One region of the Mangrovibacter sp. MFB070 genome, then DNA from elsewhere that is predicted to be linked to it. Evidence: riboswitches for the same ligand, from Rfam matches in the RefSeq annotation. Region 1 holds a riboswitch; each other region holds the start of a gene.
The links. Region 1 has a riboswitch for thiamine pyrophosphate ahead of thiM (hydroxyethylthiazole kinase). Riboswitches for the same ligand answer to the same signal wherever they lie in the genome.
Positions count from the first base shown of each region.

Region 2: another riboswitch for thiamine pyrophosphate. It lies ahead of thiC (phosphomethylpyrimidine synthase ThiC); the one in region 1 lies ahead of thiM (hydroxyethylthiazole kinase).
Region 3: another riboswitch for thiamine pyrophosphate. It lies ahead of thiB (thiamine ABC transporter substrate binding subunit); the one in region 1 lies ahead of thiM (hydroxyethylthiazole kinase).

Region 1 is NZ_JJMI01000050.1:98,991-106,848, forward strand. It holds gene DT73_RS21455 (hypothetical protein) at 1-397, opposite strand, end outside; gene DT73_RS21460 (DUF4255 domain-containing protein) at 398-976, opposite strand; gene DT73_RS21470 (hypothetical protein) at 1,762-2,184, opposite strand; gene DT73_RS21475 (PAAR domain-containing protein) at 2,165-3,562, opposite strand; TPP riboswitch at 3,934-4,030, shown strand; gene thiM (hydroxyethylthiazole kinase) at 4,064-4,852, shown strand; gene thiD (bifunctional hydroxymethylpyrimidine kinase/phosphomethylpyrimidine kinase) at 4,849-5,649, shown strand; gene DT73_RS21490 (GntR family transcriptional regulator) at 5,815-6,561, shown strand; gene DT73_RS21495 (PfkB family carbohydrate kinase) at 6,535-7,491, opposite strand; gene DT73_RS21500 (ADP-ribosylglycohydrolase family protein) at 7,488-7,858, opposite strand, start outside.
Region 2 is NZ_JJMI01000004.1:4,503-12,360, reverse strand. It holds gene thiS (sulfur carrier protein ThiS) at 1-115, opposite strand, end outside; gene DT73_RS01750 (HesA/MoeB/ThiF family protein) at 99-854, opposite strand; gene thiE (thiamine phosphate synthase) at 847-1,482, opposite strand; gene thiC (phosphomethylpyrimidine synthase ThiC) at 1,482-3,377, opposite strand; TPP riboswitch at 3,471-3,580, opposite strand; gene DT73_RS01735 (Rsd/AlgQ family anti-sigma factor) at 3,635-4,135, opposite strand; gene nudC (NAD(+) diphosphatase) at 4,307-5,080, shown strand; gene hemE (uroporphyrinogen decarboxylase) at 5,158-6,222, shown strand; gene nfi (deoxyribonuclease V) at 6,222-6,902, shown strand; gene DT73_RS01715 (YjaG family protein) at 6,936-7,526, shown strand; gene hupA (nucleoid-associated protein HU-alpha) at 7,713-7,858, shown strand, end outside.
Region 3 is NZ_JJMI01000019.1:130,811-138,668, reverse strand. It holds gene thiP (thiamine/thiamine pyrophosphate ABC transporter permease ThiP) at 1-1,594, opposite strand, end outside; gene thiB (thiamine ABC transporter substrate binding subunit) at 1,570-2,553, opposite strand; TPP riboswitch at 2,585-2,683, opposite strand; gene sgrR (HTH-type transcriptional regulator SgrR) at 2,728-4,386, opposite strand; gene sgrT (glucose uptake inhibitor SgrT) at 4,474-4,656, shown strand; gene DT73_RS07210 (MFS transporter) at 4,771-5,949, shown strand; gene leuD (3-isopropylmalate dehydratase small subunit) at 6,035-6,640, opposite strand; gene leuC (3-isopropylmalate dehydratase large subunit) at 6,651-7,858, opposite strand, start outside.

The DNA of each region.
Region 1 (7,858 bases):
TTGTTCCATCATGCTGTGTGATTTCATGTAATTGGCTGCTGTTAATCCAATTCTCAACGCTGATCTTCATAGTGGTGCTTTGAGTAAATTCAGCATTTATATTAGCAATATCAAATGCATTCGGCATCTCGGTAATGCTCCTGACAACGGAGTCGGTACTTACGAGATAAAATGTCAGATTAAATTCTTCCGTTAAAGCAGCTAAATCGTTAAATAGTTCTGTTTCCACTACAAGTTGTATGGTTCCTGGTTTCGACTTCGCCAGGATACTGTATTGCCTGAATAAATTTTCTGTATTTTCATCTGCAATGATATCAAAAGGTGCCAGCTCATCTTTAAATGAATTGTAATACTCATGCTGTACCTTAATGGACAAGATGGATTGATAGTCTGCCATTTAGCTATCCCTTTTGGTGATATCTGTATCGGAAATATGAATGTTGCCCACCTGGGAAAGAATGGCTTCACTGTCTGGCACCAGTGCTCTCACCCGGTAAACGCATGATGGCAGGTAGTGTGAGCCGAATACTCCCCACATATGGTTTAATTGCTCACCCGGTATGGATTCCAGCTCCATGTTAATTTGTTCAATACTTTCAGGTAAATCGGGGGAGTTCTGGTGAGTGAAATTGCTGTTGCGGTTGAAGAATGCCAGTAAGTGTGACAGCACTTTTAACCCATCTGAATAATGGCTCGTGCTAAAGTTCGCGGCGATAGTCACGGTCAACGTGATAAAAAGTGGTCTCGAAGAGAGGGTTGTTCTGTTGCTATTGTTGTCTGGCCGGTAACTTTTAGAAAATGCGTCTTTTTCGATATTGCTAATGAAAATGAGGACCTTGTTTTGTATTTCGTGTGATTTTGAACCATCCAGGTCTGTGGGTGGTGAGACAATTACTAAATCATTTGATAAATCAAAAACATTCTTTATTGACTGGTTCATCCTTTCTTTTAAGTATCCTAAGCAGAGGTCTAGCATGATATGTTCCTAATTAACAATAGAAAGTGACCATACGCATGGGGATAATAGAGCTATAACTGATTTATAGATTATTTTACTACATCAAATGACTTTGTACCTGTTTCCATCATCCTTAGGCAGAAAGTGCTCCTGCCTACCATTAGTGTACATGCCCTGGTTTGTTGGTAAAGCCTGAATACTGGCTGTACATATTCGTATGACCAGCAACGCTGGGCATGCCTGGCGTTTTCGCCGTTATCAGATAAACCCGCATCTGAGGTTATGGTACATCTGAGGTTATAAATGTTTGTTCTTCTGGTTCCTGATGACATCAGTTTAGCCAGTATGCTGGTTTTTCGTTCAAGGGAAATTCGCGTCATTGTCACTCCATCGCCGTCAGGTATTTTTTCAGAGAGGGTGACAGCTATCCTGACACTTACTTGGGGGATGACCTTGATCGCCAGTGGCAAGAACCGATTTCCTCAGAAGAGGAAGGTACAAACATGACTAAGGTCGGCAAAGTGTTTGCTGCGTTTAGTGCTCAGCCAGGTATCTCTTATCGTGATGATTACGGACAACTGCAGTTACTGCATTTGATTCGTCATAGAGTCTGCTCTTCGGCAATAGTTGGGTGGGTGAGAAACATTCTGTATCTACAGAAAACTTTCTGACACGAGAAAATCGCAGGGATCACTAAACGCTATTTGCATACGTTTCGCAATCCTCAGTTTTTTATGTAATTGATGGTATTGATTGGGAGTGAATAAAATAGGCAGGCATGAAGCCTGGCTATTTTATCGCCGTCAAATGAATGATGGTAAATAGAAAACTGTTAGCATCATGAACAGTAAAATAATACCGACGATGGAAAGTCGCACTTTTACACGTAACCAATCGGTGTACTGATTAGGAAGTGATTTAATAAATCGTATTTGTTCATTATCCATTCCTCGCGTATGGAATGAGTTTTCTTTAAAGTATAATGCTTTAATAAAGAATGCATCACGCATAAACGAGAAAAAGCCCCCCCCATTCTGATAAATTAAGACTTCTGCTGGTCTTGCACCAAATTTTTCAACAAATAGTGAGCAGAGAGTCATAAATTTTCTCTTGACTAATTTGTCATAAATCACGTAGGAAACATAATTAATTATTCCGAGAATCAAAAAGATCCCAGCGATTTCAACTCGATGTATCATCAGAAAATTAATTGCCGAAAACGTCATACAACTGTTCTCCACCTAATTCCCCAACAGCACTCCCCACCGTGCTACCAGCGTACCCTAAACCAACACCTGCAATAACGGTACAAACAAGCCCGCCAACACCAGCAGTACCAACACCGATTGCGACGCATAATGGTATAGCGCCGCTACCAGCGAGAACACCGCCACCTGTACCCAAAGCAAAACTACCAATTTCAGTATATTTTTTCTTAGTACATTCAGCTTCGCGACCAATAGAACACGCCTCATGAATTTCATTAAGAGAGTGAAGAGCGCTAAAGCCGATCCCCATATAACCCGTGTACTTCATTGCTTTTACGTATTTAGCTGCCCGTTCGATGTGGGTAGCATAGCCTTCAATGTCTCTGATCCCCGTTTCATTCCATTTGTGGGTAATAGAACTGCTGGACAGGCCGAGTGCATTTTTTATTTTGGTATACTCTCCGAATTTCATAGCCTTATTCAGGAAACCGACTTTGAGTATGGATTCAAGCTCTTTAAACAATTGGCTACGTCTTACATAAAACTGTTCGCCGATTAATGCGCCTCGTGTCATGTACGTATTTTTATAATTTTCCTGGATCTCTTTGAGAATTCTTTCAATATTATCAAAGTATTTTCCAACAGGATCAGCCGCAAGACCAATTCCCGTGTCAGCATAGCTGGTGAAATTAGCTATGGTTGCGTAATGCTTGTGCAGTAAGTTAGCCTCCTCATGTGTCAGCGGTTCCAGCGCTGTATCAATGCGCTGTTTTGCTGCTTTCATGTGGGCAATTTGTTTGTCATCCTGCTTATCAGGATCAACCAGAAGCAGAATAGAACCGGCTTTGTACTCCTTATCTACACCGTTCAAAGACCGATAAAGTTCGCGTGTTCCTGCTGGTGGCTCATTTTCAAATAGCCACGGCTCATAGGCTCTCGTTTCAGCACCGTATGGGAGTACGCAAAAACCGGCGTCTACAGGTTCGCGCCTGGTTGCTACTTTCTTCTTAGCTACCTGTGCATGCTGTTCAGGCTCTGCAACCTTTGCAGGTTCAGGAGTTGGGGGAGAGGCTACCAGTGGAGCTACAACAGGGGCGGCTTTAACTGTTTTTTCTTCCTCTACCCAATATTCGGCCCCAGGTAGGGATGTGATGAGCCTCGCATTGCAGGGACAAGTTGAATGGCTGTGTAATGTTCCGGCAGCGGGAACACCACGAATTCTGTAATTGGGAATGCCACCCGCGATGCTGTATGTTTTACCATCTTTACCGCATGACACACTATCACCATGCCTTGCTGTTGGCAGATCGCCCAAGCTATGATGCACAGAGCCTGAAAGGATGCTGCCGCCGCATGAGGTTTTATCGCCGATGCGAAGAAAATAGCCAGTTGCCATGAATCATCCTTAATGTAGTTTGTTGGCAGATTTAGCGCCTTCAACCGCCAGAGAAGTTACCACCCACATGTGTTCTTCTATGGAATAAGTGGTTACTCATAACGTCCTGTACTTGTGTTGTTTTTTTAGCCTCCTATTGTCACATTATTATTGAGGTTTTGGATAGCGCATGAGTCATCCCTAAGTCAAACTTGTGATCGGCTCATCCCTCAAATCTCATAGCGTAGTGGCATAGCGCCCTTTTTTTGTTGTCCGGGATGGGGCAAAAAGGTGTCGGCTGTATTTTTAAGGTGAAGAAGCTATACCCGAGGAGGGCGGGCTTGCGTCAGCAAGCCTCTTCCTCTAATCTGGCACCAGCATAGATATTTACGCTAAATGACTCGGGGTGCCCCATCATAGATGGGCTGAGAAATACCCGTAATACCTGATCTGGATAATGCCAGCGTAGGGAAGTCAGATACCTGTCCGGTATCGCTTCTTCACGCCGGACAGGAGCCTGTAATGCAACCTGACCTGCTGTGCGGCAATCAAGCCGCCAATGTTTTACAACACTTCCATACTCACCGCCCACTGGTCCATTGCCTGACCAATGACGTGGTACAAACTTTTACTGCCAATACCTTGCTTGCTTTGCGTGCGTCCCCCGCGATGGTGCCGGACGAGCAGGAAGCTGCACAATTCGCGGCGCTGGCAGATGCCTTACTGATTAATGTTGGCACACTCACCACACCGCGTGCGGCAGGCATGATGGCAGCGATTCATGCAGCCAATAACGCGGGTAAACCCTGGGCGCTGGACCCGGTTGCGGTGGGCGCGTTGCAGTTGCGTACCACCTTTGCCCATCAGGCATGCGAATTACACCCGGCGGCTATACGGGGCAATGCTTCAGAAATTATGGCGCTGGCAGGTACTGGTACAGGCGGGCGCGGGGTGGATTCGTTGCAGCCTGCAGAGCAGGCAATAGATGCAGCCATGCGCCTTGCCCGTAGCACCGGGGCTGTTGTTACTGTGACAGGCGAGGTGGATTATGTCACCGATGGCGAACGCACTCTGGCTGTCCCCGGGGGCGATGTACTGATGACATATGTTGTGGGCACCGGGTGTGCGCTTTCTGCCGTGGTTGCTGCCAGTTGCGCATTACCGGGGGACAGGCTGGTCAATGTGGCGGGCGCATGCCGGATTATGTCTTGCGCCGGGGAGCGTGCAGTTGCAGCAAGCCACGGCCCGGGCAGTTTTGTTCCGGCCATGCTGGATGCTTTGTGGAACCTCAGTGAAGAGGCTCTGGCATGAAAAGAATTAATGCTCTGACAATTGCCGGAACAGATCCCAGTGGTGGCGCGGGTATTCAGGCCGATTTGAAGACGTTCTCAGCGCTGGGTGCTTACGGGTGTTCGGTGATAACCGCACTGGTGGCTCAAAATACACGCGGCGTGCAGTCGGTCTACCGCATTGAGCCGGATTTTGTCGCGGCGCAACTGGATTCAGTGCTCAGTGATGTGCGTATTGACTCCACTAAAATCGGCATGCTGGCAGAGGCCGACATCGTGGAGGCGGTTGCAGAGCAACTGCGCCGCTATCAGAGCCACAACGTGGTTCTTGATACGGTGATGCTGGCCAAAAGCGGCGACCCGCTTCTTTCTGCCTCTGCCGTCGAGACGCTGCGTAAAAAATTGCTGCCGCAGGTGGCGCTTATCACCCCAAACTTGCCAGAAGCCGCTGCACTGTTAAATGCGCCATCTGCGCAAACTGAAGGTGAAATGAAAGCACAGGGGCAGGCGCTACTGGCAATGGGGTGCGGCGCAGTGCTAATGAAAGGGGGGCATCTGGATGATGCGGAAAGCCCGGACTGGCTCTTTACCCGTGACGGCGAATGGCGTTTTAGTACACCGCGCGTGCTGACCAAAAACACCCATGGCACAGGCTGCACGCTCTCTGCCGCCCTTGCAGCGTTACGCCCACGGCATAGCACCTGGGCAGATACGGTGCAGCAGGCTAAAAGCTGGCTCTCTGCCGCGCTGGCGCAAGCCGACACGCTGGAAGTGGGGCACGGGATTGGTCCGGTTCACCATTTTCACGAGTGGTGGTAAGCCGTAAATACCTGCCATATTTCAGGTTGCAGGCGCGTTGGCTGTGCTCTTTCACCCCCGTTGCGTACTATTGCAAGGCACCTGGGGGTTACTCCTTGCCACCTTCCTGCAATTCGAATTATTTAGGGTATACTGGCATGAAACCCCGGCCAGAGAAAAACAGAGATGGAACAAGCGCATACCCGGTTAATTGCTCACCTTAATGAACGGATTGCCGCGCCCGACAACACGCCGCTGTACCTTAAATTTGCCGAAACGGTAAAAAACGCGGTGCGCAGTGGCCTGCTGGAGCATGGCAATATCCTGCCAGGTGAGCGAGACCTGAGCCAGCTGACCGGGGTGTCGCGGATCACGGTACGCAAAGCGATGCAGGCGCTGGAAGAAGAGGGCGTGGTAACCCGCGCTCGTGGTTACGGCACGCAAATCAACAATATCTTTGAATATTCCCTGAAAGAGGCGCGCGGTTTTTCTCAGCAGGTGGTGTTGCGTGGTAAAAAACCGAATACTTTGTGGGTCAATAAACGGGTGGTGAAATGCCCGGAAGAGGTAGCCAGCCAGTTGTCGGTTGCGCCGCAAAGCGATGTTTTTTTGCTTAAGCGTATTCGCTATGTCGATGAAGACGCGGTGTCAATTGAGGAGTCCTGGGTGCCGGCGGGGTTAATCCATGATCCCGATGCGATTGGTATCTCGTTGTACGACTACTTTCGCAGCCAGAATATATTCCCTCAGCGCACCCGCTCACGCGTCAGCGCCCGCATGCCGGACAGCGAATTTCAGGAACATATCAGTATGGATGACAAAATACCGGTGCTGGTGATTAAGCAAGTGGCGCTTGACCAGCAACACCGGCCGGTTGAGTACAGCATCAGCTACTGCCGCAGCGATCTATACGTCTTTGTGTGCGAGGAGTAACTCCTCACGCGTTGGGGCGCAGTCTCCGCCACGATGGCTGACAACCCAGGCTGCCACTGCGTTGCCAAGCCTTACTGAATCAGCCAGAGTCCAACCCGCGGCAAGGCCCGCCAGCGTTCCGCCTGCATGGCTGTCGCCTGCGCCGATAGTATCCACAACGGTTGCCTGAAATGCCGGAACATAGCCCGATTCAGTGCCGTCGTACCAGGTGGCTCCTTCTTTGTCATGGCGAACAATCAGTGCAGAGGCAAACCGTTGCTGCCATGCCTCTCCCAGTTGTTCCTCCGCCACACCCAGGCGCCCGGCGGCAATCTGCGCTTCCTGGCGGTTCAGCGAAACTACGGGGCGGCAGGCCATAATCCGTGCCATCAGCGCATCAGAGATATCGGCAAGACGCGGGCCGAAATCAATAAACGCGGTTACATCCGGCAATCCTTCCAGCCAGGTCGTCAACAGTTCACCGCACGGCGATACCAGTTGATATCCGGAAAGATAAACGAGGCTGCCTGGGGGCACATCGAGTTGAGCCAGCCACGCTGGTTGCCACTGGTTTTCTACGCCACTGAAGGACATAAATGTGCGTTCGCCGTCCGGCTCAACAAGTGCCAGGCACCAACCGTTATCACCCGTTTCAGCTTCTACCACGCTATGAAGACTCTGCTTTGCCATTGCGTTGCGAATGATATCGGCCCACACACCGTGCCCCACGGGCAGGGCATTTTGCGCGGCAATACCCAGCCGTTTCAGGGCGATGGCGATATTCAGTGCACAGCCACCAATATTAACCCCTTGTTGTTTTAGCTCGATATCGCAACCGCTCCACGGTAAAGCCCAGGCGTCCGCAATCACGTCAATGACTGCTGCACCCAGCACAGTAAGCGGGCGTGTGGCATGCAGTGTTTCAAGCTGGTGGGCAAAACCTGAATTCATACATCCTCCCTTTGCTCCCGATAGCGCAACAGTGCAGCGCAATACCTGGTGAAATCGAGCTGATTAACAGCGTCGAGTTCAGATTTAAAGGACGGGTTAATCGCCTGTACCCCGTGCAACGCGCCGCAAATGGCGGTTGCCATTGCGCCAATGGTGTCTGTATCGCCGCCCAGGTTGGCGCATAAAACTGCGCAGCGGTTCGGGTCGGTTCCGGCCAGCTCCACCATTGCAATGGCTGCCGGAACGGATTCGATGGTGTTGGTACCGGCACCAACCAACTGATAAACCTGTTCGCTGGCGGATTCAGTGCCGTTTGCTTCGCGGACGGTTTTGAGTGCCAGTTCCAGGCGGGCCGCCAGTGATGGGC
Region 2 (7,858 bases), on a different contig from region 1:
TCTGGTTTAGCGCCAGCGCGGTGCCGGGCTTCAGTTGGTGGAAAGTAGACAATAACTGCACCACCGTGGTGTTTTCAGCACAACTTACCGGATGGTCATTAAACTGAATTTGCATGTTGCCCTCCACACACCGGGCAGTGAGGCGATGGCTGGAGCCGAATGGCACGCCACAGATTGGTTTTGGCATCAAACAGAGATAAAGTCCCGGCCTGGTTGGTGACTCCAGCCAGCCACTTCAGTGCTTCCAGCGCCTGGCTGACACCCAGTAACCCAACAACAGGCCCCAGCACACCCGCAGTACGGCAGTTCCGCTCTGGCTCGTGCTCGTCAGGCCATAAACAACGGTAACAACCCTGTTGCCATGGTGGAGACAGCACCATCATTTGCCCGCCAAACCCAACGGCACTGGCGGTGATAAATGGCTTGTTCAGTGCCACACAGGCTGCATTGATTGCCTGGCGGGTTGGCATATTGTCACTGCAATCAAGTACCAGGTCGGCATCAGCCAGCACACTGGTTAGTGTTTCTGGTGTAAGGTACTGGTCGATGGGCGTTAGCGTGACAGACGGGTTGACCTGAGCCAGTTTTTCAACGGCTACATGTGCTTTATTGCGGCCAATATCTTGCTGTGTATACAGTGTCTGGCGATGCAGGTTACTGATGTGAACGACATCGCCGTCAGCAAGAATTAACTGGCCCACCCCAGCGCCAGCCAGATAATGAGCAGCCGGTGAACCGAGCCCGCCTAACCCAATCACAGCAACGCAGGACTTGCTCAGAGCCTGCTGGCCGTCGAGGCCCACTTCATCCAGCAGTAAATGGCGGCTGTAACGCATGAAATCCTGATCATTCATCGCCATTCCCCGCTAAATTAAGTAATGCTCTGGTTGCAGCCTGCCAGTCTTGCGCCTGTGTAATGGCGCTTACCACGGCAATGCTGCCCACCCCGGTAGCCAGTACCTCAGGTGCCCGCGCCAGGCTTATTCCTCCTATTGCTACTGTTGGGTAACCTTGCAGGCGGTGAACGTGAGAAGCCAGTTGTTGCAGGCCTTGTGGCTCGGAAGGCATTTGCTTGGTTTGTGTGGGGAAAATATGCCCCAGAGCAATGTAAGAGGGGCGCACAGACAGTGCCCGGTCGATTTCAGCGTCATCATGAGTGGAAACGCCCAGGCGTAACCGCGCATCGCAAATTGCGCCCAGGTTCGCGGTGTCCAGGTCTTCCTGGCCCAGATGTACTCCCCAGGCCCGGTGTTTAATGGCCAGCCGCCAGTAATCGTTGATAAACAGCCGGGCTTCATAGCGCTGTCCAAGATGAATAGCCTGGATAATATCCTGCTCAACTTCATTCTCAGGCTTATCTTTGATACGAATCTGGAGCGTTTTCACTCCCAGAGCCAGCAGGCGCTTCAGCCAGGTAATGCTGTCTACGACGGGGTATAACCCCATCCGGACAGGCACGGTTGGAAAATCAGGTTGGTAAATCATGCCTGCTCCTTGCGAAGATAAATTTCTCCGCCGCGAGCGCGGAAATCCTGCGCCATGTTTTCCATGCCTTCCGCGCGTTGTTTTGCAGCGTAATCACGTACATCCTGGGTGATTTTCATGGAGCAAAATTTTGGCCCACACATCGAACAGAAGTGCGCCACTTTGCCGGATTCCTGAGGCAGGGTTTCATCGTGATAAGCCCGTGCAGTGAACGGGTCGAGGGCCAGGTTGAACTGGTCTTCCCAACGGAACTCGAAGCGGGCTTTTGACATCGCGTTATCGCGAATCTGCGCCCCCGGATGCCCTTTGGCAAGGTCGGCAGCATGAGCGGCAATTTTATAGGTGATAAGACCTTGCTTTACATCTTCTTTATTGGGGAGGCCAAGGTGCTCTTTTGGCGTGACATAACACAGCATGGCGCAACCGAACCAGCCAATCATGGCTGCGCCAATTCCTGATGTGAAGTGATCATAACCCGGTGCAATATCCGTGGTTAGTGGGCCAAGGGTATAAAACGGTGCTTCATGGCAGTGTTCCAGCTCTTCTGTCATATTGCGCTGAATCATCTGCATCGGCACATGCCCGGGGCCTTCAATCATCACCTGTACGTCATATTCCCAGGCGATTTTGGTCAGTTCGCCAAGCGTATGTAATTCTGAGAATTGCGCCTCGTCGTTCGCATCCTGAATAGATCCCGGGCGCAGGCCGTCACCCAAAGAGAGCGCAACATCATAGGCGGCACAGATTTCACAAATTTCACGGAAATGCTGATACAGGAAGTTTTCCTGATGATGGGAGAGGCACCATTTAGCCATAATCGAACCGCCACGAGAAACAATCCCGGTGAGGCGGTCTGCTGTCATTGGCACATAACGTAACAGTACTCCGGCATGGATAGTGAAGTAGTCCACGCCTTGCTCAGCCTGTTCAAGTAAGGTGTCACGGAACAGTGGCCAGGTGAGGTCTTCTGCAATGCCATTAACCTTTTCCAGCGCCTGGTAAATTGGAACGGTACCAATGGGAACCGGGCTGTTACGCAGGATCCACTCACGGGTTTCATGGATATAGCGGCCGGTTGATAAGTCCATTACTGTGTCTGCCCCCCAGCGTGTTGACCACACCAGTTTTTCCACTTCTTCTTCAATAGAAGAACTGACTGCCGAGTTACCAATATTGGCATTCACTTTAACCAGAAAGTTACGGCCAATAATCATTGGCTCAGATTCGGGGTGGTTAATGTTTGCCGGAATAATTGCGCGCCCGGCAGCCACTTCATCCCGAACAAACTCGGGGGTGATATTTTCCGGAAGATGCGCGCCAAAGCTGTGGCCTGGGTGCTGGTGGCGCAACACGCTGTCGCGGATCCGTTCCCGGCCCATATTTTCCCGCAGAGCAATAAACTCCATCTCCGGGGTGACAATTCCTTTGCGGGCGTAGTGTAACTGTGTAACGCAATGCCCTTTTATGGCTCTGCGCGGCGGCTGAACACCCTTGAAACGTAATTCTTCCAGCCCCTCGTCTTCCTGGCGTGCCAGCGTCCAGGACGATGAACTGTTGTGCAGTTGCTGGGTATCTTCGCGGGCATCAATCCAGGCCTGGCGGCATTTGGGCAGCCCCTGAAGTACATCAATAGATTGGTCCGGGTCGCCATAAGGGCCTGAAGTGTCATAAACCGGGATGGGGTCATTTGGCGTGAGTTCAGGGTTTTCCCGTGTACCGCCAGTCACGGTCGGGCTCATTTGTATTTCACGCATGGGTACCTGAATATCCGGGCGGCTGCCAGCCAGATATACCCGTTTTGATGCCGGAAAAGCAGAGCCTTCCAGAGTATTAATAAATTGCTGAGCAGCATCACGTTGCTCACGGCGGGTTGGTGTTTTTTGTACGGACATAGCGCATTCCAGTTTGTTGGTCAGGAAGTGGCTTGTCAGAACGACGGACAGGAGTAGCAAAGACGCAATAACGCCAGAAAATAAGCGTAATGCAGGGAGAGTACTCTTGTTCCCTTCGCAGGTCTTAACCTGATCAGGTTCCGCGGATCCCGAATTAACGGTCTCAGCCCGTGCTTACACACTGGGCACTCCGACAAGAAAAACATCGCTTTCGCGATAATGTATAAAAACTAACTTACTCGCTCACAGAACAAAACTCAAGCAGGCCGGGATTCGGCGTTGTCTGGTTCGGTATTCTGTAAATCATTTTTCCACACCAGGGTGAGTAGTTTATCTTCAAGGGTAAAACGCGCTTCAAGCGCTTCACCTATCCCTGATAAGGCCTGCTGAAATTCCTGCCAGTTATCATGGTCAATGGCAGTTTCCAGGCTGGTATCGTAGAAATGCATAATAGACTGCGTGTTGGCTTCTAACCGGGGGTAGAGTTGTGCGACAGATTTTGCGGTACTGGTACCTTCAACCTCTCGAATGATGCGCTCATAAAGACTAAAGTGGCATGCTGAGAGATAGTCCACCAGGCCCTGGCAAAAGTCGTCCAGCGCCTTTTCATCAATGGCGGAATGGGCACTCTTTTTAGGCTTGAGCCCAACTAACCGGTAATAAGCAATTAATAGTTGCCTGCGGGTATTCAGCCAACTGTCAACTAATGCATTACTACCACCAACACGGGCTGTCAGGTTTTCCAGTTGGTTTAGCATGTTTGAGCATCTCCATGAGTTATATACTCGTCATGCTTCAATTTGCAGGTGGGTAAGTAGTGCTTGCCTGCAACTCGAATTATTTTGAGTATCAGATAAAAATCTGAACCATCTGAATGTAGCTATTATGTAAACCAACATGCCAGTGACACAGAGGTTGTGCAAGGAAATATGAAACATTTTGTAAAAAAAACCGATGAAGGCTGGTGGGTTGTCAGCCATGAACAAAAATTGTGGTTGCCGGCAGGTGAGTTACCCTGTGGGAGCGCAGAGCAGTACCAGTTAGATGGTTTGCAGGCTATGCAAATTGGCACCTGGGATTCCCTTCCGGTCTGGCTGGTTCAGCACAACTTCCCTACAGGAATGGCTTCGGTCAGGCAACTTCTCGACAACGAAAGTGGGCTGTTTCAGTTAGCCGGCCGGGGTGTTCAGCTGGCTGAATTTTACCGTTCTCACAAATTCTGTGGCTACTGTGGTGCAGAAATGTACCCCAGCAAAACAGAGTGGGCGATGTTGTGCAGCCACTGCCATGAGCGCTATTACCCGCAAATAGCGCCCTGCATCATCGTAGCGATTCGCCGTGATGACCATATTTTGCTGGCACGCCATAACCGGCACAAGAATGGTGTTTACACCGTGCTGGCGGGCTTCGTGGAAGTGGGGGAAACGCTGGAGCAGGCTGTGGCGCGTGAGGTGATGGAAGAAAGCAGCATTCGCGTACAAAATTTGCGTTATGTCAGTTCACAGCCCTGGCCTTTTCCACAATCGCTGATGATGGCGTACATGGCGGATTACCACAGTGGTGATATCAAAATCGACCCTTCAGAACTCCTTGATGCTAACTGGTATCGCTATGATCAGCTTCCTTTACTCCCGCCACCGGGGACTGTCGCACGGCGGTTAATAGAAGATACTGTTGCCTTATGTCGGGCTGAGTATGAATAACATGCTACACTCAGCGCCCTATTTTTATTGTTTTATCTACCCTGACTGCGGGTGAATCAGCGCACAGAAGGAACCCCATGACTGACCTGAAAAATGATCGTTATTTGCGAGCCCTGTTACGCCAGCCGGTTGATGTTACCCCTGTATGGATGATGCGCCAGGCGGGCCGGTATCTACCGGAATATAAAGCGACCCGCGCGCAAGCAGGGGATTTTATGGCACTGTGCAAGAATGCTGAACTTGCCTGCGAGGTCACGCTGCAGCCGTTGCGCCGTTATGCACTGGATGCCGCCATTTTATTCTCTGATATTCTGACCATTCCGGATGCGATGGGGCTGGGGCTCTATTTTGAAGCGGGGGAAGGTCCACGCTTCACGTCGCCAGTGCGCAGTAAGGCCGATGTGGATAAATTACCGGTTCCTGACCCGGAAATGGAACTGGGCTATGTCATGAATGCAGTACGCACCATCCGCCGTGAACTGGCCGGGCAGGTACCGCTGATTGGTTTCTCTGGTAGCCCGTGGACACTGGCCACTTACATGGTTGAAGGTGGCAGCAGCAAAGCCTTTACGGTTATCAAAAAAATGCTGTTTGCCGAGCCCCAGACCTTACATACGTTGCTGGGCAAACTGGCAGAAAGCGTTACGCTTTACCTCAATGCTCAAATTCGGGCTGGTGCGCAGTCCGTGATGATCTTTGATACCTGGGGCGGTGTACTGAGTGGGCGAGATTATCAGGCGTTTTCCCTGAATTATATGCAGCAAATTGTTGCCGGCCTGATTCGTGAACATGAAGGGCGCCGTGTGCCTGTGACACTGTTTACCAAAGGTGGTGGGCAGTGGCTGGAAGCAATGGCCGAAACCGGGTGCGATGCCCTGGGCATCGACTGGACAACAGATATTGCAGATGCCCGGCGTCGGGTAGGGCATAAAGTTGCATTGCAGGGCAATATGGACCCGTCAATGCTGTATGCGCCTCCGGCTCGTATCGAAGAGGAAGTGGCATCTATCCTGGCCGGGTTTGGTCACGGAGAAGGCCATGTGTTCAATCTTGGGCACGGAATTCACCAGGATGTCCCGCCAGAGCATGCCGGAGCGTTTGTTGAAGCTGTTCACCGGCTTTCTGCTCAATGGCATAAATAATGGACCTGGCGGCGCTCAGGGCGCAACAACAGCACCTGGCCTCTCAGGTGATAACCGAAGACTGCGGCGTGCCTGCCGAACCGCGGCTCATTGGTGGTGCTGATGTGGGCTTCGAACAACAGGGTACTGTAACCCGCGCCGCACTGGTTCTGCTCTCCTGGCCTGATTTAACGCTGGTAGAATACCAGGTTGCACGTATTCCAACGGAATTCCCGTATATCCCCGGTTACCTCTCTTTTCGCGAATGCCCGGCGTTGCTGGCGGCGTGGGAGAAGCTATCCCGTCGCCCTGATTTGCTCTTTGTTGATGGCCAGGGGATTGCGCATCCGCGCCAGTTTGGTGTCGCCAGCCATTTTGGGTTACTGGTTGACACCCCAACGATTGGCGTGGCGAAAAAACGCCTGTATGGCACATCAGACAGCGAACAGTTGGCGCAGGATGGTGTTACGCCGTTGCTATCCTCAGAGCGCACCTTGGGCTGGGTGTGGCGCAGTAAGCCGCGTTGCCTGCCTTTGTTTATTTCCCCCGGGCACAAGGTTCACTCGGGCACCGCGCTTGCGTGGGTGAAACGCTGTACGCGAGGCTATCGCCTCCCAGAACCGACACGCTGGGCAGATGCCGTGGCATCCCGTCGCCCGGCATTTATACGCTGGCAAGAAAAAATGCGCCAGGTAGAGTAAACTGCGCCCAATATCGACTGTTGAGACTTCACTATGTTACAAAACCCAATTCACCTGCGTCTGGAAAAACTCCAGAGCTGGCAACATGTTACTTTTATGGCCTGCCTGTGTGAGCGGATGTACCCCAATTACGCCATGTTTTGCCAGCAAACTGAGTTTGGTAACGGGCAACTGTATCGGCGGATTCTGGATTTGGTCTGGGAGACATTGACGGTAAAAGACGCGAAGGTTAACTTCGACTCTCAACTGGAGAAGTTCGAAGACGCAATTCCGTCTGCGGATGATTTCGACATCTACGGTGTTTACCCGGCAATAGATGCCTGTGTGGCGTTAAGTGATTTGTTACATGCGCTGTTGGGAGGTGAAACCCTTGAGAAAGCTATCGAGGTAAGTAAAACCTCTATCACGTCAGTGTGCATGTTAGAAATGACCCAGTCCGGTCGGGAAATGACCGACGAAGAGTTGAAAGATAACCCTGCAGTTGAACAAGAATGGGACATCCAATGGGAGATTTTTCGCCTGTTGGCAGATTGCGAAGAGCGCGATGTTGAGCTGATCAAAGGGCTGCGTACAGACCTCCGAGAAGCGGGTATTAGCAATATCGGTATAAATTTTCAGCAATAAGATAAGAAAACACCTCTCAGTGTCTGATTTGTCGTACCTGGAGGCTTCCCATCAGCCCCTTGTCTGGTCTACATTTGTGGGGCGAAAAAAAGTGGCTATCGGTGCGTGTATGCAGGAGAGTGCTTAACAGGCATTTCCATCGCACTCGATGCTTAGCAAGCGATAAACACATTGTAAGGATAACTTATGAACAAGACTCAACTGATTGATGTAATTGCGGACAAGGCTGAACTGTCAAAAGCACAAGCGAAAGCTGCTCTGGAATCCACTCTGGCTGCGATTACTGAGTCTCTGAAAGAAGGCGATACTGTACAACTGGTTGGTTTCGGTAC
Region 3 (7,858 bases), on a different contig from region 1:
GGCGTTTAGCGGTATTCTCTATCAAAGTGAACAGCAAGAAGCAGAGTAACAGCATCAGCATCGCGGTAACCGCACCATCATTACTCCGGTAGGCCCCTATTTGTTGGTAGAGGTAAAACGGCAGGGTGCGGAAATCGTCACTGCCGAACAAAGCGACAACGCCAAAATCCCCCAATGATAATACGCAGGCAAAAGCCAGTGCCTGGGCACAGGGGCGTTTTAGTGCCCGTAGTTCTACCCAACGCAGACGGTTAATGCCACTGATATCCAGGTGCTGGCATAAGCGGCTATAGCGGCTGGCAATATCATAAAACGGGCTTTCCAGTACTTTCATCGCATAGGGGATTGCCATCAACGCATTAGTAAAAATAACAATACCATCAGCCCGTTCAGGCAACCCGGTGGTGCTGTTCAGCAGTAAGAAAAAACCTGTAGCCAGCACGATTCCGGGCATGGCGAGAATCAGTAAGCCGCTCAGCTCTATGGCCTGTGCCGGGCGTTGGCGCTGGCGCAAACGGAGTTCCCGGCTGCTCCACAGCAGCATTGTAGTCAGGCATAAACACACCACACCTGCCGCACAGGCAATGCGAACGGAGGTGATTAGCGCAGACCATAACGCTGGCTGGTGAAAAATAACCATCGGGTTGTTGACCAGCCCGTCGGCAATAACTGCCATAAGCGGTGGCAACAATAGCAGTAATGCCAGAATGATCACCGCGCTATCCAGTACCCGGGCTGCCAGGTTGTCTTGTGGATCCCGCCAGGTTGCATTCTGGCTCTCTCCGGGGGAAAAAGCCTGAGTCAGTTTTTGGCTCAATAAGACAAGACCAAAGCAGCACAACATCTGGATCAGTGCCAGGCAGGCGGCTTTGGCTGGATCGAAGTCAAAACTCAGTGCCTGGTAAACAGCCAGCTCAATAGTTGTCGCCTTCGGGCCGCCACCCAGAGCCAGTACCGTAGCAAAACTGGCGAAACACAGCATAAAGATGAGTGCGGCTGCCGGGAATATCTGGCGTTGCATCCAGGGCCACTCTACCAGGCGGAAAAAGTACCAGCCGCGCATATTCAGTTGTGCGGCAAGTAGCCGCTGTTCTACAGGGATATTTTCCAAAGACTGCAGCAGTAAACGCGTGGCTAAGGGCAGATTAAAAAAAACATGCGCGAGCAAAATACCCTGCAACCCATAAGGCGTGAATGACCACTTCAAACCTGACAGTTCAAAAACAGTGCTTAACCAGCCTTCGCGGCCATACACACTCAGAATCCCAAAGACGGCTACCAGAACGGGCAAAACCAGGGTCATGGCACATAAACGCAGTAAGAGTTGCCGGCCTGGGAAACGACGGCGGTAGAGTGCTCGCGCCAGTAATATTGCAGGGAGAACAGACAACAAGGCAGACAAAGAAGCCTGGAAGAACGAAAACCTTACCACATGCCACAACCATGGGTCGTGAAGCAGTGCGCTGTAGTCTGTTTGTGGAGCATGTAGCCATAAAGCGCTAAAAGCCGCCAGAGCGACAATGCAAATCGCTCCGGCGGCTATCAGCCCGGGCCATAACCAGCCCGGAATTAATGGCTGACGGCTTGCTGCCATTGGCTAATCCATGCTGCCCGGTTTTGTTCTACCTGTTCAGGCGTAAACACCAGGCTGGTGGCGGGCTTAACCAGTTGGTTGAAGGCTTCCGGAACCGCGACATGGCTTACCGGATACATCCAGTTGCCAGTGGGGATCGTTTTTTGGAACGCATCAGAAACCATAAACTGCATAAACTGTTTCGCCAGTTCCGGGTGCGGGCTGTTAGCAAGGCGGGCAGCAACTTCCACCTGCATATAATGCCCTTCGCTGAAATCCGCGGCGGCATAATTATCTTTTTTCTCTTCAATAATGTGATACGCCGGAGATGTGGTGTAACTCAGGACCAGGTCGCTCTCGCCTTTGAGGAATAAACCATAAGCTTCACTCCAGCCCTTTGTTACCGTCACTGTCTTTTTAGCCAGTTTTTGCCAGGCTTCCGGTGCTTTGTCGCCGTAGACCTTTTGCACCCACAGTAACAACCCCAGGCCCGGGGTACTGGTCCGCGGGTCTTCATAAATCACTTTCCACTGCTGTGGGCTTTCAACCAGTTCTTTCAGACTGTGTGGTGGGTTGTGCAGTTTGTTCTTGTCGTAGACGAACGCGAAGTAGCCATAATCGAACGGGATAAATGTATCGTCTGACCAGCCGCCAGGTAGTGCCAACGGTGGCAGGGTAATATCAGCTTCGGTAAACAGCCCGGTGCGACGGGCGGCAGTTATCAGGTTATTATCGAGCCCCAGGACAATATCTGCTTTGCTTTTTTTCCCTTCCATGCGCACGCGGTTGAGCAGTGATACGCCGTCTTCCAGCGCAACATATTTCAGCTCACAACCGCATTGTGCTTCAAAGGCTTTCTTGATAGCCGGGCCAGGGCCCCAGTCAGCAGAAAATGAGTCGTAGGTATAGACGGTGAGAGTAGGTTTGGCGAGGACGGGCGCAGCGGCCAGTACCAGTAAAGCCAGTAATTTTTTTAACACTTTGCACTCCTGAAAAAGGGTGGCAAAGGATTTTGAGAACGGCCTCAAATCCCTTCGCCGGCGTTATCCGGATCAGGTTCGACGGGTATTATCTCAGCGCCTGGTATCCAGGGCACCCCGTTGAGAACGGCTCATTGTAATGATTTGCCTGGCATTATTAAAGAACATGTTGGGTTAGTTTTCTGGCGGAGCAAACCAGGCGGATTTGAAGTCGAACCACCCCAGTGTATTCATCCGCAACCCCCGCATGCTGCGCTGCCCCTGGATAGTGAGCCAGTGGTGAATCAGTGGCAGTACATGTTGCTGTTCGACACACTGGCGTGCCCATTGCGCCGCATTTAGCTCACCTGCGCGCCATTGTTGGTGGGCCTCTTTCATGGCAATACCCAGCCCTTTGCTCAGCAGGGGAATTTCGTACAGATGAGCAAAGACCGAGTAATCCAGCGGCAGTGTGAAATTGGCGCTGTTAAGCCAAATATCGCTGTGCACATCGCCATTAAACCAGGCGTTATAGCTGATTTCCTGTATCACCAGGTGGATGCCGTGTTGTGCCAGACGTTTACTGATAATGTCGCTCAGAGTGCGGTGTTCTATGTGGTCAGCATAAAATGTGAGCGTAAGGCTGGTCAGTCCTTCTGGTTTGCCATACTCCGTACTGGCCGGAGTGTGGTGCCAGCGGGGCAGTAACCCCCAGGCTGGAAACCACAGGCGATGATATTGAGGGTCGCTGTCAGCCAGAATATTTACGGGTGAAAGTACCTGGCTCAGCCATGCCCTTACATGCGGGTTGGCACCATGTTTAGAACGCTGGTCAAACAACAGGTAATAGCAGCCCTCTTCCAGGCGGCTTTCTTCTGCTTTTTCACTCTGGCTGCCATCTTCGAGAAAGACACCGCAGCTCATGTCTTCGCCGATTTCGGGCAATACCCAAATATTGACTTCATCAATCAGCGCGCGGAAGCCAAAGTAGTCATCAAATGCCTGAATACTGAGCTGGCTGGTATTATTGCGTGTAACAGAATAAGGGCCGGTTCCGGTTGGATGGGTGGCGAAATGCGGCAATGACTCCCATTCCCGAGGCAAAATCATGGCGGAAACCCCCGCCATCAACCAGGGCAGCCAGTTATCAGGCTCGTGAAGTATGATATCCAGCGTCCAGTTGGTCGGCGACGATATACTGGCAATATGCTCATACAAAGGTTGCTGGTTAACCCGGTTCAGTGAATACAGTACATCGGCCATTTCGAGTTCACGCCCGTGGTGAAAATGTACTCCGGGACGTAAAAAAAAGCGCCAGTGGCAAGGTGATAATTGCTGCCAGTGGTGAGCAATGTCTGCTTCCAGTTCCCCATTTTCCTCATTTATTCGCGTCAGCCCATTGAATATTTGCCGCACAATGTGAGTTTCGGAACGGCGCAGTGGCGTGCCGGGTAATAAATTCAGCAGTGGGCGGTAATAAAGTACCCGCAGAATATGGCGCCCCTGGCGGAAGCTGCGCCCCAGGTGTGAGAGCAGCATTTTTTTGACTTCATCTTTATCGCCAACGATTTGTACCAGTTGGTCAACCCGGTCCTGCTCCAGTAAGTCTTCCGCCCGCTGTTGCTGAAGAGATAAACCTGTATAGATAAATGTCAGTTGTGAACGTTTGCCGCGCCCGGCCTCTGCTTCCCATGTCAGCCAACCTTTTGCCTGCATGGCATTGAGCAGAGTACGCATATGGCGCCGCGAGCAATTGAGCAGGGTGGACAGATCATGCAGCGTTGTGGATTGAGGCCGGCCGTCACAACATTGCCATAACCGGATGAACTGCTGCTGCAAGCGTGTTGATGCCATAAAAGAGGAACTCCGGGCGAAAACTCATCAATTTATCTTTCCCTATATTACGCCAATACTGTTTCGTGATGAAAGCGAGGTTAACTTATGAAGCGTTCCTTTGCAGAGCAGTTTTATTTGGCTTTTTTTACTGCAACACGGCGTGTTTCTGGTTCATGGCTGGCCTGCCCTGGCCCTCAACAACGTGTGCAGATGCTTGATGAACTCATGCAGTGGCACTGTTCATATCCTTGTGCTTTGCACAGACATCATCGTTCTCATCAAGTGTGACTGAGTATTGGTGCTTTTAACCAACCAGCGGCAATCGTGCTGCTGGTTTTTTTCGTTTAAAATCTACCCGGCGATGGGCGTTTTTTCACAGGACATAATAAAAGGACCTATGAGATGCATTGGCTGATTACGCAGGGAAGGCATTTAAACTCGGTATTACTGGCGTTTATGGCTGTTGCGTTCATGCTGGGCGTGGCGGGCGCACTGCAGGCTCCCACACTGAGTTTGTTCCTGAGCAAAGAAGTGGGGGTGACTTCATTCTGGGTTGGCCTGTTTTACACGGTAAATGCTGTGGCAGGTATTGCTGTCAGCATGATTCTGGCTAAACGTTCAGACCGAAAGGGCGATCGGCGTAAACTGATTATTTTCTGCTGCCTGATGGCCGTCGCCAACAGCCTGGTGTTTGCATTCAATCGCCATTACCTCACTCTGATAACCCTTGGTGTTTTTCTGGCGGCGCTGGCCAACACCACCATGCCACAAATTTTTGCTCTGGCACGTGAATACGCAGATAACTCAGCCAGAGAAGTGGTGATGTTCAGCTCTATTATGCGTGCCCAGCTTTCACTGGCCTGGGTAATTGGCCCTCCGTTGTCCTTTATGCTGGCGCTGAAATTTGGTTTTACCACCATGTTTTTATGTGCCGCAGGTATTTTTGTGGTTGGGGCATTACTGGTGGCATTTTGCCTGCCTTCTGTGCCCCGGGTATTTGGCCCGGAGAACCAGGCCGTAGCGGCTGTCAGTGGCTGGAAAAACCCCAATGTGCGGCGGTTATTCATCGCCTCTATGCTGATGTGGACCTGCAACACGATGTATATCATTGATATGCCGTTATGGATAACCAGCGTCCTTGGGTTGCCCGAAGCGCTGGCGGGTGCATTGATGGGGACGGCGGCGGGTCTTGAAATACCGGCAATGATCCTTGCTGGCATGGTTGTAAAGCGTATGGGTAAACGCCGGATGATGGTGTTTGCTGTTGCTGCCGGGGTTGTGTTTTATGGTGGGTTATTGCTATTCCCTACACGTAATGCATTGATTGTATTACAATTGTTTAACGCGATTTTTATTGGGATTGTGGCTGGTATCGGTATGCTCTGGTTTCAGGACCTGATGCCCGGGAAGGCGGGGTCTGCCACCACTCTGTTCACTAACAGTATTTCTACCGGTGTGATCCTTGCAGGGGTATTACAGGGTTCGCTGGCGCAGCAGTTTGGCCATGGGAGTGTCTACTGGGGTATTCTGGTGTTGAGTATTTTGGCGCTGGGGCTGACCTGCCGGGTAAAAGATGTGTGAGCGGTTGTGTTGCGTTACAGCCAGGCAATGGCACCATCAACTATCAGGTGCCATTGCCTGTATTGGCGTTTATAACCAGTAAGGCTTAACGCATAAACGCAGGCTGGTTAGTTTCGTAAGCCGCGATAGCGTCTTCATGCTGTAATGTCAGGCCTATGCTGTCCAGCCCGTTCAGCATGCAGTGACGGCGGAAACCATCAATGCTGAATGACCAGGTTTTTTCACCCGCCTGAACAGTTTGCGCTTCCAAATCCACAGTGAATTCCATGCCAGGGTTTTCCTGCACCATGGTGAACAGGGTATCGACATCCTGGTCACTCAAGGCAACGGGCAACAGCTGGTTATTAAACGAGTTGCCATAAAAAATATCGGCAAAGCTCGGGGCAATAACAACTTTGAAGCCGTAATCGGTCAGTGCCCAGGGCGCGTGTTCACGGGAAGAGCCGCAACCAAAGTTCTCACGCGCCAGCAGAATAGACGCGCCTTTATAGACGGGTTTATTCAGCACAAAGTCCGGGTTGGGTTCCTGGCCTTTATCATCCAGAAAACGCCAGTCATTAAACAGGTGTGCACCAAAGCCGGTGCGGGTTACCTTCTGCAAAAATTGTTTGGGAATAATTGCGTCGGTATCGACATTTGCCGCGTCTAACGGGACAACAATGCCTGTGTGACAAACAAATTTCTCAGCCATGGTTTTTCCCTTATTTCAGTGTGCGGATATCAGCAAAGTGACCAGCGATGGCAGCGGCAGCAGCCATTGCCGGGCTAACCAGGTGAGTACGCCCACCGCGCCCCTGGCGACCTTCAAAATTACGGTTACTGGTGGATGCACAACGTTCGCCAGGGTTCAGACGGTCATTGTTCATCGCCAGGCACATTGAGCAGCCAGGTAAGCGCCATTCAAAACCGGCTTCAAGGAAAATTTTGTCCAGGCCTTCGGCTTCAGCCTGCGCTTTAACCGGGCCGGAGCCAGGCACCACCATGGCAACCACACCTGGAGCCACTTTATGGCCTTGTGCAACTGCTGCTGCAGCGCGCAGGTCTTCAATGCGTGAGTTAGTGCAGGAGCCGATAAAGACTTTATCAATAGCGACTTCAGTCAGAGGTATACCAGACTTCAGACCCATATAGGCCAGCGCTTTTTCCGCTGACGCACGCTCGACCGGGTCAGAAAAGCTTTCTGGTGCCGGGATGTTATCGGTAATAGAAATAACCTGGCCCGGGTTAGTGCCCCAGGTAACCTGAGGTGCAATTTCTGCAGCATCCAGGGTTACGACGGTGTCAAATTGCGCGCCGTCGTCGGTTTTCAGGGTACTCCACCAGGCTACTGCGGCATCCCAGTCTTGTTCTTTAGGCGCAAACTGGCGGCCTTTGACATAGTTGAACGTGGTTTCATCCGGCGCAACCAGCCCGGCTTTGGCGCCCAGTTCAATTGCCATATTACACAGCGTCATGCGGCCTTCCATGCTTAACGCTTCGATGGCTGAGCCACAAAATTCAACTACGTGACCGGTGCCACCGGCGCTGCCGGTTTTGCCAATAATCGCCAACACAATATCTTTTGCGGTAATTCCTGGCGCCGCCTGGCCGGTTACTTCAATTTTCATGGTTTTGGCACGGCCCTGTTTCAGCGTTTGTGTCGCCAGAACATGCTCAACTTCTGAGGTACCAATACCAAATGCCAGTGCACCAAATGCGCCGTGAGTGGCTGTATGGGAGTCACCACAAACAATGGTCATCCCGGGCAGAGTAATCCCCTGCTCAGGGCCCATTACATGGACAATCCCCTGGAATGCATGATTCAGGTCGTACAGTTCCACACCAAACTCTTTACAGTTTTTCATCAACTCCTGCATCTGAATGCGGGCCATTTCGCCACTGGCGTTGATGTCTTTAGTTTGTGTGGAAA